Regions from separate parts of the Alteromonas sp. W364 genome, predicted to be linked through region 1. Evidence: predicted binding sites of a transcription regulator. Region 1 holds the regulator's gene; the other holds the start of a gene.

Region 1 (7,735 bases):
CCGAAAAAATATGGCAACCATTCTGAAGTGCATCCTTGCTGCGGTTTTTTTCGCTTTGGGCATTACCATCGTTTTTTTCCAAATATACGAGATTCAAACCGTAGAACAATTTGAAGCAATCCCTTTAGAAACCAGATATCTATTCCAAATGATACTGGAATGCTTAATCGCGCCAATGTTAGTAGGTTTGACCATGATTGGTGTTAGAACTGAGCGCAAAGAGGCGGTCACTTTTAGCATGTTGTGGGCGTATTACCCAATTTTTATCTTTGTCGCGTCAGCGACCTTGATGGTGGCATTGCTATCGCAACTCGGCTTTGCACTTTTCTTGTTGCCTGGAATCTATGTACTGGTCACTACCATGTTCGTGCAAGCACTGGTGGCCGATAAAGCAATGAGTCCCTTAGCTGCGTTAGTATTGTCCATTAAAGTCTCAAATAAATACCTAGTGAAGATCGCTCTGTGCTACTTGGCTTTCTTTGCAATGTTCATCTTCGTCATGATAACGTTTGGATTCGCTCTGATTTGGGTAGGCCCTTTGTTCTTTAATTTTAAAGGGATCCTGTACAATGATTTATTTGGTGGCATTAGCGAGGTTCAAAATGCGCCAGAACATTCAGAAGAGGAAACACACTTTGATGCATAAGTTAAAGATAATTTCGATCGCAATTACGGTTTTGCTTCTTGTTGTATTCTCTGTTTATTTTTTACAACCCCAAAAATCTGAAATTCAAGAAATCCCACAATCGGTGAGTGCCAAGCAAGCCATTCCCGACTTTGCAGAAATTAAACAGACCACAGAAAAAAAGAAGGCGTTTTTTTCCTATCTCCGTCCTGAGGTTGAAACACAGAATGCCCACATTTTGCTACAACGAGAGTTCGTTCATGGACTCCGTGCTAAACATATTGCAGAAGAGCAAATTACCGAAAACCAAATGGAAGAACTTCTTTGGCTTATGAAGGAGTACAGAGTAGAGGAAAATGATGATCTAGAACTCGTTTTTGACAAACTTTTAACGCGTATCGACATTGTTCCGGTAGAATTAGTACTCGTTCAAACTGCGAATGAAAGCGCTTGGGGCACATCGAGGTTTGCTAGAAAAGGTTATAACTTTTTTGGATTGTGGTGTTTTAGGAAAGGCTGTGGCTTTGTTCCTAAAAGACGTAACGATGGCGCTGCGCATGAAGTGGCTAAGTTTGATGATTTGTCGACAGGTATGTACACCTATTTGAGAAATTTAAATCGACATGATGCATATAAAGAGATGCGTGCAATCAGAAAGCAATTACGTGACCAAATGAAACCAATATCAGCCACGGCGCTTACCGAAGGTTTGACCAAGTATTCCGAGCGTGGTGACGACTATGTCGTTGAGCTTAAACATATGATAAGAACAAATCAGGATTTGATGTAATGAAGAAAGCAATTGTTGGGACTGTATTAGCATTGGGATGCGCGTTTATCGCTTCTCCTGCGCTGGCAGATGAAGTCGAAGTCGCTTACAAGACATTCTATAGTCATGTAAAGAAATTAGACAATGAGGATACACAGGCCCTGCAATTCGCTTTCGGTTTTACTTATGTACAAAATGGTAAGCTTTGTCATATAAATTCAGCTCGGATTAGCACCGAAAAAAAGCAAATGCCATTGAAAGTGAGCAAAGAGCAGCGCTTTACGATTCAATCAGAAAAGGCACTTAATCTTGCTAATGCAAAGGTAGTCATAGACTTCAAAGAACCGTCAAACCAATGTGACATTTCAGTTCAGTTGGAAACAAAACCTGAATACTTAAAAGAGAACTATACTTTCGAAGAATTAAGCTTTCTGTACCAGCAATACGAAGCCTTCTTCAATGAAATGGGAAGTTTTCTGTCGTTTATGATGCCCAACGTAAGTGGTCTAATGTTTCAATTTGAAGATACAAACCTAAGCGAAGCAACTAAAACGGGTGAAAGAGTAAGTGAAGGCACCTTGATGTTAAATGACGAGTGGTTTGAAAATGAAAGGGGCCTTAGATTACAGCGAAAGCCGTTACGCATAACCGCTATAGCTACTAAGTAATAACGCTTAAGGCTAGTTAGCAAGGGAACTCATTGCCTTTGGCACCTTCATTCCCGTTAGCGTAGTGACTCCTGTTAAAATAGACCTTCTAGTGCTTCTCTTTTAAACCAGCAGCTACTTTGTCCATGCCTAATTGATAAAGTAGTTGTTCGGATAGTCTTTCAACCGCCTGACTCCCTTTCTCTGCTACTTCAATCGCTCTATGAAACTCGAGGATGCCTACATCTCTCAGCTGTGGTTCAATTAAAATGTCAGGTGGCTCGCCTGCTAACCTAGATCGTGTCACTCGTGCTTGCAAGATTTCCAGCGAACTACTCATAACACTGACAATACCAGGAGGCGTCGCCTTGTTTGGTTTAGGCTCCGGAGAAAACCACTTCTTCATAAAGCCTTCACTAGCGCGATCGAGTAAATCATCAGTACGCTTTTGATTCTCTTCATGTTCTTTTTCACATGTTTCTATCAATCTAGGACGAAAATCAGCACTGAGATTTACTGCTATCACAAAATCAGCACCTAGCTGTCGGCATTGATTCACCGGAACAGGGTTAACGACGGCGCCGTCAACTAACCAGCGGCCTTGGTGGTGAACTGGGCTGAATAGAGCAGGGATTGCGCAGGAAGCTTGAATAGAATCACCAAGTTCACCTTGATTAAAGACAACTTCTTTCCCAGAGTACAAATCTGTTGATACGCAAGCAAATGGTATATTCATCTCATCAAAGCGTTCAGCACAAAACTCATCTTTAAGTTTGTCGAATACTTTTTGACCACTTGCTAAACCACCACGCTTAAAGCCAACACCCAGTAATCTAAAAACTTGCCATTCGGTTAAGGTGTTTGCCCATGCTTCAAGTTCGTCTAACTTACCACTGGCATAGGCAGCCCCTACGTAGGCCCCAATTGAACATCCGGCGATGACATCAATTTGTATGCCGGCACGCTGTAACGCGCGAATAACCCCAATATGGGCCCAACCTCTGGCTGCTCCTGCACCTAATGCAAGTCCAATTTTCATGAAATTCCTTTTACAAGTTTGCTATTTGAATCACTAAAGATTCATCTATGTTAGTCGAAGAGACTTCTTCACTATTGAAGTCATACGCTTTACGTTCGGAACTGCGGTCTATTTGCAGCCCCTTGAAGTCAAATAAGTCGGTATCAGCCAATTGGCTCGGGATAATGCTCTTTGTAGCATTAAAGATATTCTCGACTCTGCCAGGCGTTTGTCTATCCCATTCATTCAACATTGCTTTCACGTTTTGACGTTGCAAGTTTTCTTGTGAACCACAAAGGTTGCATGGAATGATAGGGTACTCTCGAATTGCAGCCAGTGAAGCGATATCTTTCTCGCGGCAGTAGGCTAGAGGGCGAATGACGATGTTGCGCTTATCATCTGATAAGAGCTTTGGTGGCATGGATTTTAGCTTGGCACCATAGAACATGTTTAAAAAGGTTGTTTCCACCATATCATCCATGTGATGACCCAAGGCGATTTTAGTCGCGCCAATTTTTTCAGCGAAGGAATATAAACTTCCGCGCCTTAAACGTGAACACAATCCACATGTGGTTTTTCCATCTTCTATTTTGGACTTAACAACAGAGTAGGTGTCTTTATCGATAATATAATAAGGAATATTTTTCTGTTCCAAATAACTCGGTAGAATATCCTCTGGAAAACCGGGTTGCTTTTGGTCCAAGTTAACGGCGATAACCTCAAAATTAATCGGGGCTGATTGCTGTAAACTAAGCAAAATGTCCAACATCACAAAGCTGTCCTTGCCACCACTAATGGCAGCCATAACAACATCACCATCTTCAATCATCTGATAGTCTGCTATCGCTTTGCCCACATTTCTGCGAATGCGCTTTACGAGTTTGTCATTGTTATATTTTTGCTTAGGTAAGTTTGAAGTTTGAACCACTGTGTATGCCTGTGAATGTGCCGACCTATAAAAGTATGGATGATGCTCGCATACCTAATCTTTGGCGCACATTTTAAAGCTTGTTGTCTGGGTAAGCAAACAAGGAATGAAAAGAGATGCCCGATTTAGGCATCTCTTTGGTTTTGTGTAACAAAACGAGGGTGTTTGTTTATGGCTTTATGATGAGCGTGTCACAATTAACCGCATCGATAATCATTTCTGCAGTATTCCCCAACAGGGCTGCTGAAATACCTCTTCGCCCAACAGATCCTATTATCAGTAAATCTGCGTCCAGTTCATTACTTAGCTTAGGAATAACATCTTCAGGCAAGCCCTCTAGTACATGCATCGTAGCATCCTGAAGGGAATGAGTCGTGGCTAGCTCATTCAACTTATTCGTATGTCTTTCTTGTACTGAACGATTGTAAACTTCTGGCGCAAAATTCGGGACTTCCACGGCAATGTGCACAGGCGCGCCAGCATAAGAATTGGCCAAGTGAAGTGTTGAGTTCGTCAATTTAGCTAGCTCATTTCCTGTTTCAGCGATTTTATCACTCAAGCTTATATGCTGATCATCTTTAGCTGAAACACCAATAGAAGCAAGGACTTTACCATTATTTGTCCATTCATGATCTTTGACCAAAAGCACATCAACAGGCGCGTTGCGCAAAATATGCCAATCATTCGGTGTGAAAATACTAGATGCTAACATGCCATGCTTCTTAGTGGATTTCACAATCAGGTCACATGATTCTTCCTGGCAAGTTTCCACCACGGATTCATGCAACTTCTTTTGCCATTTAATCTTGGTGCTAATGTTAACGTCAGTAGTTAGTTCCTTTAGCAGGGCAGTTAGGTTAAGCGATTCATGTTCTAACATTGCCTGTTTCATTTCGTAGCGTTCGTCGCTTGTGAGGATCGCGGCCATGTCATATGACTTATCGTAAATTGAGGATAGGGCAACGACGCTAGCGCCGGTTTTTTCAGCAAGGAAAATAGCTCGATTGAGTGAAGGTTGTTGTTTTGTGCTTGGGTCAATGACAGCTAAAATTTTGCTACAAGTAAACATAGTGTTCTCCAGAACGTTGTTATCTATGTATATTGTAGATATTTATGGGCAATGTGCTAGTAACCACATTGCCCCAGATCAAGTTTGCGAATAATAAACTTAACAAACTTGGGTAAAGTTTATTTCCATATCGGGAAGGCGTTGCTTTATGCCGTCGAAATCACTAATAGTGATTAACTTGCCATCAACCTTAATCAGATCTTCTTTTTGGAATCGGGTTAGCAAGCGGCTAATAGTCTCAACCGTCAAGCCCAAATAATTACCAATTTCATTACGCGTCATCGATAAATTGAATTGCTTGGCGGAAAAGCCTCGTTCTTCAAATCGCTGAGATAAGTGACTTAAAAAGTGAAGAAGACGCTCTTCTGCGCTTCTTTTACTGAGTAACATCATCAAATCGTGGTCGTGTTTGATTTCAGCACTCATGAAACGCATGATTTGTTGTCTTAGTTTTGGAAATCTGACTGACATCTCATCTAAGGTCTCGTAAGGCAGTTCGCACACCATTGCAGTTTCTAACGCTTGGGTATAACTGCCATGCTTATCGTCTTTCAATGCGTCGAATCCGATAATATCGCCAGGGAAGTGGAACCCAATAATCTGCTCAACACCGTCTTTATCACTAACATAAGATTTAAATGAACCTGAACGTACGGCATATAATGAATGGAATTTGTCACCATAACGGACTAATTTATCGTTTTTATGAAGGGGTTTTTTTCGCTCAATGATATCGTCCAAGGTATCAAGTTCATTTTTGTTTAAACTAACCGGTAAACACAAATGACTAAAGCTACAACTTTGGCAGTGAATTGAGAGTTCTGGACCTTTTGCCATGACTTACTCTTTTTGATGATTTTCAGATCAATTATTACCTGTAACAAGGTCGTAGGTCAAGATCAAAGAAAACGCAAGTAGTAGAATAGCAATCATTTTTCGAGTGTATTTATGTTGAAAAATGGGCAGTAAGAAACCTGCACCAAGGCTAGTTGCCATGACCGCAGGTAGCGTCCCCAAGCCAAAGAACAACATCATCGAAGCGCCTTGATAAACACTTTCGCTTGCCAATGACCAACTGAGCATGGAGTAGACTAAACCACAAGGCAGCCAACCCCAAATCATCCCGTAAGCTATTGTGTATAATGGGTTTTTAAATGGGATAAGCTTTTTACCAATCGGGGAAATATGTCGCCAAAGATGGCTTCCCAGGCGTTCTATTGCTGAAAGGCCTTTGTACCAATCACTGATATAAAGTGCCAGCAACACCATAAACACGATGCTAATTATTTGAAATATTGGGAACGCGTTATTCGCACTGGTGCTTATTATGCTGCCAATATACCCTGTTAACGCGCCAGCTGCGGTATAACTCAATATACGACCAATGTTGTAGGCACAGATATAGGGGAGTTGTGAAACGTTTTTCGGAATAGCAAAGGTGAAAGCACTAGCAATACCGCCACACATGCCTATGCAGTGTACCCCCCCAGCAAGCCCAATTAAAAATGCACTTAATAGATTGAAATCGGGATTCAACGCTTTGGTTCTTTTTTGTCTTTAGCTAATTCAGCCTGTTGTTCGTTCGCGTTGCTATCCGCTGCGTCATTCGTCTTTTCAGCACTTTCTGACTTGATATCGTCATCAAATAGAATGCTGTACCCTTGACGATCTAAGTCTTCAAACTGATTACTTTTTACTGCCCAAAAGAATACACCGATAGCAATTCCGACGATGATAATGGCTAATGGGATCAATACATAAATGATACTCACGGCTTCTTCCTAGCTGTTGCGCATTAAACGCGTGGAATTATACACCACTATAATAGAACTTATCGACATCCCTAGAGCCGCCATCCAAGGTGTTAGAAATCCACCAATAGCAAAAGGTAATACAAGTATGTTGTACGACAGCGCCCACGCAATATTCTGCTTAATCTTTCGCTTAGTACGTTTGGCCATATTGATGACATGTAATAGAGAGGCTAAGTCTTGATTCAATAAAATAACATCAGCCGCATTTTTAGCCAGATCAGATGCATTTCCCACCGCGACGCTAACATCTGACACTGCTAAAACAGGTGCATCATTAATACCATCACCCAGCATTAATACACTGCGCCCATTTGCTTGAAGTTGTTTTATGTACATCAGTTTTTGTTCAGGTGCTTGTTCAGCCACGGTATTTTTAATATTTAGGCTGTTAGCGACATGTGTCACATTCTGTAAGGTATCACCACTTAATATTGTTTGCTCGTAGGGAGCTAAGGCTTTGATGACGTCTACCACATCTTCTTTTAACTTATCTCTTAACCAGAATGCTGAGACAAGTGTGTCGTTTTCACTCAGGAGTACGTTTGCCCCCTGAAGTTCATTTCGTTGTTGTTCACTGAGCGCTTCGGCCGGAATCTTCCCTAGAATGTAATTCGGAGAGCCGATACGGTATTGATTTTTTCCAATTTTACAATTTAAGCCTTTACCTATGACTACTTGCAAATCATCCACGGCGAATAAATCAGTCTGCGTTTCTAATGATCCGAATGCCTTAGCAATAGGGTGCTCAGACTGCAACTCTATACTTTTTGCGATGCTTCGATATTTATCGATTGACGCTGATTCGTTATCAGCAAACCAAGACTTGTCTATTGTGAATTCACCATGGGTTAATGTACCTGTTTTA
Region 2 (7,735 bases), on a different contig from region 1:
TTCAAGCCGTCATCAGCACTCGTAGTTGCTACAACATAGGTACTGAAGGGAGCTATTTCACCGGACAAACTGATCGTTGTTCCTGCGCTGCTACCACCATTGAAGTACACTTTTATTTGGTGTTGAGAGATATCAACCCCAGTGTCGCTATTATTATATATTTCTATTGCTTTGTTGTTCCCTGAGCCTTCAACGTATTCTGAGATGAATACGTTCGCCGAAGCCGTAAAACAATGTGCACCAAGCATTAGCGCTGATAACATTTTGATCTTCATTGTATATGTCCGTCTGTTAGGTATTTTTTCCTATACTAAGGTATGGGTAAATTACTACATTTGTGTGACAAATTGAATGAATTTATTGCGAGGGTGTTTTACAAAATGCGTAGGATTTTTAAAGTACTTGAATCTACTCAACTTCTGCGGCAAAAAAATAAAATACTGAACAAAAATGGTTATTCAGTTTTCCAGCTGCTCTCAAAGAACCTGTTTAATTAATAAACAGAAAAATAAAATTCAATAAAAAAGAGCGCAAGGTGCGCTCTTCATAAATTACGTGTCTGTTGTTCCGACGAAAAACTGAGCCTTCACCGGATTTACCATTATTAAGCTTCTGATTCAGCTAGAAAGGTTTCTTTAAACCAACGAGATACCATCGCTTTTTCATATTTCAATGGTCTATTTTTGAAGCGTGTTGATGTGCGGTTTAGAAAGCCTACATCTTTCAGCTTAACTTCTTCTGATTGCACTACTTTTCCGTCCGCATCTTTCAATTCAAAACTAAAGGTCATTCTAGGAATATCGATGTCACGCATTATTCTATATTCCTGAAAACCTGCAGAAGCTCTATGATGCATACCAATCAGGCCTGCTTGGGTGGCTGTTTGCACTTCTCCAGCCATATCAAGGTTGGTTACTTTAAGAGCCAAGTGATACCCCTCAGGAAGGTCTTCAGCGAGTTTGTCGAAATGAGATTCTAACTTCGCAAACACTCGCTCTCGGTATTTCGCTCTTGATACACTCGGATGGCGAACATCTCTGAAGTCTTCAGGGTTAACCCACTCTATAGTAACTGGACCTTTTGTCTCAGCTTCCTTATCAGCTTCTTGCTCTTTAATATCTTGAGATAGTACTGACACAGAAAAGATAAAAATCGATAATGTTAGACCAAATTTAACTGATTTCATTTATCACTCCTTCGCATAACTTGTTCAATAAATATACTACTACGACATCGTAGATCAAGTTCAGGTTCAATAATGACCTGAGATTTAGAAAAGTTTGCTGTCTTTGATGTGACCACATAGGCGGTTCAAATTCGCGCCGTAGATGAATGGATTCTTGTCATTATTTATACAATAACGTTCATTGAATTTGGTTAGCGACTCTTTGGAGTCGGTAATCAACACCACATAATCCGTTTGGTGTGGTTGTAAAGACATATTATTGTGAAAAAACCGTTCGCGTATCGTAGCTAATGACTGCTGTTCAGGAATTTCAGCGACGTTTTCTATCCAACCAAGCACCGTTTGTTGGATGTCAGACAGGAAATATTGAACAAAGGACGTCCTTAATACAATGATTAATATAATAATTTCAATCATGATGACAAATGTTCGCCACATATTAACTGTAGATCCTTAGACGCGTACTTAATTGTTGATAGTAAATTCCTAAGTACATAATAGATATTCATACGTTAAATACAATGATTTCCCACAATACGCTAGTATGTTTTCCTGAAGTATACCTAAATGGCTCAAATATAAGCTTACAAAATCTTTAAGAAAAGACTGTTCTTATTTGATCTGAATTAACATTTGCTTGCGTCTTCTTGATATACTGTCAGCCTAAAATTTATGTATCTTCTTCATTTCCCACGCGGAGTTCTTAATGAACGAAAAAATTGATATCAAAGACGTCACTCCGGTAAAAATTCATAAACCCTCAAATAGTGGTGACTCATCAGCATACCCAGCTCGTAGCAGGATCTATGTGAGAGCTGTCGAAGGCATGCTGGAGAATATTCGACGCTTCTTCGGTTTGATCTTTCTAGGCGTATTCGCGCTTATTCCTTGGCTTCAATACAACGGCAATCAAGCCGTATTGTTAGATATTGGAGAACAACGTTTCAATATTTTTGCAATGACACTTTGGCCGCAAGACCTGACTATTCTTGCGTATATTTTTATTGTCTCCGCATTTGCTCTATTTTTTATCACTACTTTTGCTGGGCGCGTGTGGTGTGGGTTTATGTGTCCACAAACAACTTGGACCTTTATCTACATTTGGTTTGAAGAAAAAATCGAGGGTAGCCGAAATAAGAGAATGAAGTTGGACCAACGGAAAATGGACGCTGACAAATTCTTCCGTAAAACCTTGAAGCACTTCTCTTGGGTAAGCGTTGCCTTATTAACATCCATCACCTTCGTAGGCTACTTCACACCTATCGATAGCCTATTCGTTGACTTCTTCACTTTTGACGTCAGTTTCTGGGCTGGTTTCTCCGTCATCTTTTTCACTGTATGTACATATGGCAATGCTGGATACATGCGTGAAATTATGTGCACACACATGTGCCCATACGCACGTTTTCAATCAGCGATGTTTGATAAAGATACATTCACTGTTGCATACAACCCTGAACGAGGCGAGAAGCGCGGACCACGCTCACGTAAAGTGACACAAGAACAACTTCAAGAAAAAGGGCTTGGCGATTGTATTGACTGTAACCTCTGTGTTCAAGTCTGCCCAACAGGCATTGATATTCGAAATGGTTTGCAATACGAATGCATTAACTGCGGCGCTTGCGTAGATGCGTGCAACGGCGTTATGGATAAGATGGGTTATGATAAAGGCCTTATTAGCTTCACATCAGAACACCAACTGGCGGGCGGAACCACTAAGATAGTTAGGCCCAAGTTGATTGGTTATGCGGTTGTTCTGCTTGTTATGACGAGTTTGCTTGTGTTTGATATTTACTCTCGTGTCCCCTTAGAAATCGACATCATTAAAGACCGAAATTCATTATATCGTGAGACAAACCAAGGGCTTATAGAAAACGTTTATACACTGAAGTTGCTTAACAAATCACAACAGGACCGTACTTTTAAAGTCAGTATCAGTGGCTTGGAAAGTGGCAACTATGTTGGCGTATCCGAAGTGCAAGTGCGAGGAGGTGAGGTTTATACACTTCCGATCAGCGTCACCAGTGACCCCTATGCACTGACAGAAGAAATAACCGAATTTAAATTTCATGTACAGACACAAGATGAAAATGGTGAAATAATCAAAATAGAAGAAACTACTAAATTTATATTCACTGATGTCTGACTTTACCTTTGCAGGTCTGCATCCAGATTTAATTCTGGATGCCATTGAAACCTTGGGTGTGCGCGCCGAATCTGGGCTTTTAGCACTCAACAGCTACGAAAATAGAGTGTACCAATTCATAGGTGAAGACAAACAACGTTATGTTGTGAAGTTTTACCGGCCTCAACGTTGGACCAATACCCAGATCCAAGAGGAACACGACTTCTCAATCGAGTTACATGAGCAAGAAGTCCCCGTCGTTGCGCCTTTGCGCTTGTCTCATATCGACGCTCCGCAAACGGGACACACCCTTCATGAGCATGAAGGTTATCGATTCGCTCTATTTCCTTCTGTCGGTGGTCGACAGTTTGAAGTAGATAACCTCGACCAACTTGAATGGATGGGCAGGTTTATCGGCCGAATACATCGAGTTGCTCAATCGTCGTCATTCGAGACTAGACCCGCAATGGATGTCCAGACTTACTTGGACACACCTAAAACCGTATTAGAAAATGGTAGTTTGCTTCCTCACCACCTGCAAACAGCGTTTCATACTATTTTAGATATGGTCATTAAAGAAACCAAAACTCGATTTACTGGCTCATACAAAAACATCAGACTACATGGCGACTTGCATCCGGGTAATATCCTCTGGCGTGATGGGCCTACCTTTGTCGATCTGGATGATTGTCGCATGGGCCCCGCGGTTCAGGACTTATGGATGATGCTTTCCGGTGATAGACAACAGCAATTCATACAGTTGGACACACTCGTTGAAGCTTATGAAGAATTTCAGCCCTTCGATGTTAAAGAGCTAAAGTTAATCGAACCTTTACGCGCTATGCGTATGGTCCATTACATGGCATGGCTTAGCCTACGATGGGAAGACCCCGCGTTTCCTCAGGCATTCCCTTGGTTCGCTGAGGATAAATATTGGGAAAATCAAATTTTAGCCTTGAAAGAGCAATATTCGGCGTTGCACGAAGAGCCTATCAAATTGTAAGCGTCGGTAATCTCTGCGAACTCGCTATATGTCATAGCTAAAAATATCGGAATAACGCTACACAAATGCTTGAATCCATTTATAATTCGCCACGTTCAAGGTGCTCATAGCTGAATTTTCAAACTATGAGTTAAACGGGAAGCTGGTGAGAATCTAGCGCTGCCCCCGCAACGGTAAACACAGGAAGAGTCCACTTTTCCACTTTTCATTCATCGTGAATAACGACGTCAACCACTGTGCCTCTTTTTGCATGGGAAGGTTTTGAAATGATTGTGTGAGCCCGGATACCGGCCTTGATAAGCGAGGTTTCGACCTTTCCTATTTGACATGCTCGGGTGGAGCATTCACAGAGTCCATATTTAAAATGAAAATAAAACTATCTTTTTTAGCAGCTTTCATCGCTGCGAGTCCTACTGTTTATTCACAATCTAACAATGATCTTGAAACCATTAGTGTGCTTGGTTCACGAGCAGCAATCGACAAACGTACTTTAGCCGGCTCGGTGTCCTTCTTAGACGAAGACACAATCAAAGCATCCGGAGCGAGCACTGTTGTGGAGCTTTTGCGCACATTTGCAAGCGTCAATGTGAGTCAGTCAGGGCCGACTGGAACGCTAAGCGAATTGCGTTTCCGCGGGAGTGAGAGTAATCATATTTTAGTCCTCATTGACGGTGTGGAAGTTAACGACATAGGGCAAGGTGGCCTTGTTGACTTCGCGCATATTGTTGTTGCAGACATAGAACATATTGAGCTACTAAGAGGCCCGCAAAGCGCCTTATGGGGAACAAGCGCTGTATCCGGCGTCATAAGCATTACGACTAAGCGAGCAAGTGAACCGCAACAACTTTCAGGCAATATAGCGTTGGGTACTCAAGCAACTAAGGAACTCGGTTTATCCTACAGTTTAAAAAGCGACAAACTCAGTTTTGCGATTAACCTCAATCACCTGAGTACAGATGGCGATAACATCTCTCGAAATGGAGGTGAGGACGATGGCTACCGCAATTCGAGCCTAAGCGCTCAAGTGCAATATGATATTAACGATGCGCATCAACTGACTAGCAATGTACGAATAGTCGAGTTTACATCTTCGTTTGACGCAATTGACTTTGCCACTACAGGCTTGCCAACCGACGCTGATAACGTTAGCGAAGGCGAACAATTAAACTATCTATTGAGATGGTTATATGCGCCGAAAGCAAATAACTGGTCACAATCATTAAGCTACCAACTAAGTCGTAACGAAAGTGAAAACTATACTCAAGATATATTCTCAGGGAGTACCTTAGGTGAAACAGAACGTTTAACTTGGCTCCACTATTTCGATTTATCCATGGGTGCAGGTTACAAGCAAAACTTCTTGAACATAGGCGTTGATGCCGTCGAAGAGGACTTTCAACAGGCAGGCCCTATTAGCTTTGGTGATCCTAACCAGTCACAATCGAACACCACAATCTCCGCGCTGGCAGATGGCCAAGTTAGCTTAGGCGAATCATTGTATTTAAGTGCTAGTTTACGTAGAGATAATAGTGATGAATTTGAGGATGCCAGCAGCTTCCGATTAGGTCTGAGTTGGCAAGTAATGCCAAATTTAAAGGTATTTCTGAGTCGTGGCAAAGCAATCAAGAATCCAAGTTTCACCGAAAGGTTTGGCTTTTTCCCGGGCACTTTTCAGGGAAATCCCAATTTGACGCCTGAATCCAGCTTCTCTAACGAAGTTGGGCTAGAATATGCCCCAACAGATCAAATTGACATACAGTTAACTCACTTCAATACTGAGTTGGAAGATGAAATTAATGGCTTCGTATTTGATCCTACAAGCGGCGCCTTTACTGCTAACAACCTAGAAGAAACGAGTACTCGTAAAGGCTTTGAGTTGTCACTGAAAGGATATTTGGATCATCTTGCCTGGTCCGCAAGCTATGCGTATTTAGAAGCGAAAGCACCAACTGAAATAGAGCTAAGGCGTGCGCGACACACAGGCTCAGTAACTTTGAACTATACCATTAACGATCAAAACAATGTGTATGTTCAAGGTGATTACACAGGGTCAAAGTTGGATCGCTTCTTTCCTCCTTTTCCTGCTTCTCCTGAACTTGTTGAATTAGGTGCATATTGGTTGCTAAGTGCAAATTATGGCTACAAGATAAACGATAGCTTGACGCTTAACTTACGCGCAGAAAACCTGCTGAATGAAGATTATGAAGATGTTTTTGGATTTGTTGGGCAAAAAAGGCGTATTACGCTAAACCTGCGATACCAATTGAACTAAACGGATAAGTAAGGCTCAAATGTTTCTAAACCAAGCGTTGTAAAGCTGAACAACAAATGAATAAGGCCGCCATTACTGAAGTAGGCGGCCTTTTGTTTTGAAATATTTTTTCGCTTTATGGTATTCTGCAAACAGAAAAATTAATACACGCGTTACTGCGCTGTGAACAAGGAATAAAACACAATGAAGAAGCTTTTTTCAATAATTTTGCTAACCGTACTGTCACTTAATATTAGTGCTCAAGAGCAATGGCAAGAAGGTAAACATTATACTGTCATTAGTGACAAGGCGACGGCCAAGCCAGAAGTGAAGGAATTTTTCTCTTTTTGGTGCCCTGCTTGTTATCGATTTGAGCCTTTGGTTAAGAATATCAAAGCTGGCTTAGGTGAAGATGTTAAATTTACAAAAGTGCATGTTAATTTTATGCCAATGGCTGGACCTGATGTTCAGGAAAATGCGACGACTGCAATGGTGATAGCACGTGCTCTAAAAAAAGAAACCGAACTTAATGGTGCAATTTTTAACTACATCCATCAACAACGTAGCACAATTAGCAGCTTAAAAGATCTCAGAAGCATCTTCGTTATTAACGGCGTAGATGGCGAAGAATTTGATAAATTAGCAAAAAGTTTCAGTGTGAAAAATCTAGTTAATAAAAACAACAAACAAATCGCTGAATACCGCGATTATGTTTCAGGCGTACCTAACTTTATAGTGAATGGTAAGTATCAAGCCACGTTCACTCGTGACATGACTGCCGACGACATTGTAAATCTGATTGTATGGTTAACAAAACAATCATAAACCGCACTATTTAACACAAGGGCCGCATTAGCGGCCTTTTTTATTCCCGCACCGAAAATTGGACACACCTCTTTCGGGGTTTTATCACCCACTACCTTTATTTTTGGACACACCTTTTTATCACTTTCATGAATTATTCCTATCAAGTTTCACCCCAAAGACATACCGAATATCCAAAATAGGTGTGTCCCATTTGGGCCGAAGTGTTTACGCTCGAGTAAAACTCTCTATAATCAAGAAAACATTTTATTTCAGGGAACCCCATGACTCAGTCGATTAAACTTATTACTTCACTTTTTATATGTATCTTTTTCATAAGTGCATGCAGTCAACCAGAGACCACAG

Evidence for each region. The regulator FNR, encoded in region 1, switches genes on or off when oxygen is low (the NO sensors DNR and NnrR bind a similar motif). The targets are predictions, from matches to a motif close to TTGATCTAGATCAA.
Region 2: the regulator FNR is predicted to act here: its motif matches at 1,803-1,816, upstream of ccoG (cytochrome c oxidase accessory protein CcoG).

What each region holds. Positions count from the first base shown of each region.
Region 1 is NZ_JAVRID010000001.1:415,967-423,701, forward strand. It holds gene RM556_RS01830 (hypothetical protein) at 1-646, shown strand, start outside; gene RM556_RS01835 (glucosaminidase domain-containing protein) at 639-1,415, shown strand; gene RM556_RS01840 (DUF2987 domain-containing protein) at 1,415-2,062, shown strand; gene rssA (patatin-like phospholipase RssA) at 2,151-3,080, opposite strand; gene ttcA (tRNA 2-thiocytidine(32) synthetase TtcA) at 3,091-3,987, opposite strand; gene uspE (universal stress protein UspE) at 4,157-5,056, opposite strand; gene fnr (fumarate/nitrate reduction transcriptional regulator Fnr) at 5,156-5,893, opposite strand; gene RM556_RS01865 (sulfite exporter TauE/SafE family protein) at 5,921-6,592, opposite strand; gene ccoS (cbb3-type cytochrome oxidase assembly protein CcoS) at 6,589-6,828, opposite strand; gene RM556_RS01875 (heavy metal translocating P-type ATPase) at 6,838-7,735, opposite strand, start outside.
Region 2 is NZ_JAVRID010000002.1:166,969-174,703, reverse strand. It holds gene RM556_RS03610 (ExeM/NucH family extracellular endonuclease) at 1-275, opposite strand, end outside; gene RM556_RS03605 (DUF3016 domain-containing protein) at 605-1,186, opposite strand; gene RM556_RS03600 (hypothetical protein) at 1,271-1,624, opposite strand; gene ccoG (cytochrome c oxidase accessory protein CcoG) at 1,893-3,332, shown strand; gene RM556_RS03590 (serine/threonine protein kinase) at 3,325-4,314, shown strand; cobalamin riboswitch at 4,396-4,625, shown strand; gene RM556_RS03585 (TonB-dependent receptor domain-containing protein) at 4,679-6,586, shown strand; gene RM556_RS03580 (thiol:disulfide interchange protein DsbA/DsbL) at 6,770-7,390, shown strand; gene RM556_RS03575 (thiol:disulfide interchange protein DsbA/DsbL) at 7,654-7,735, shown strand, end outside.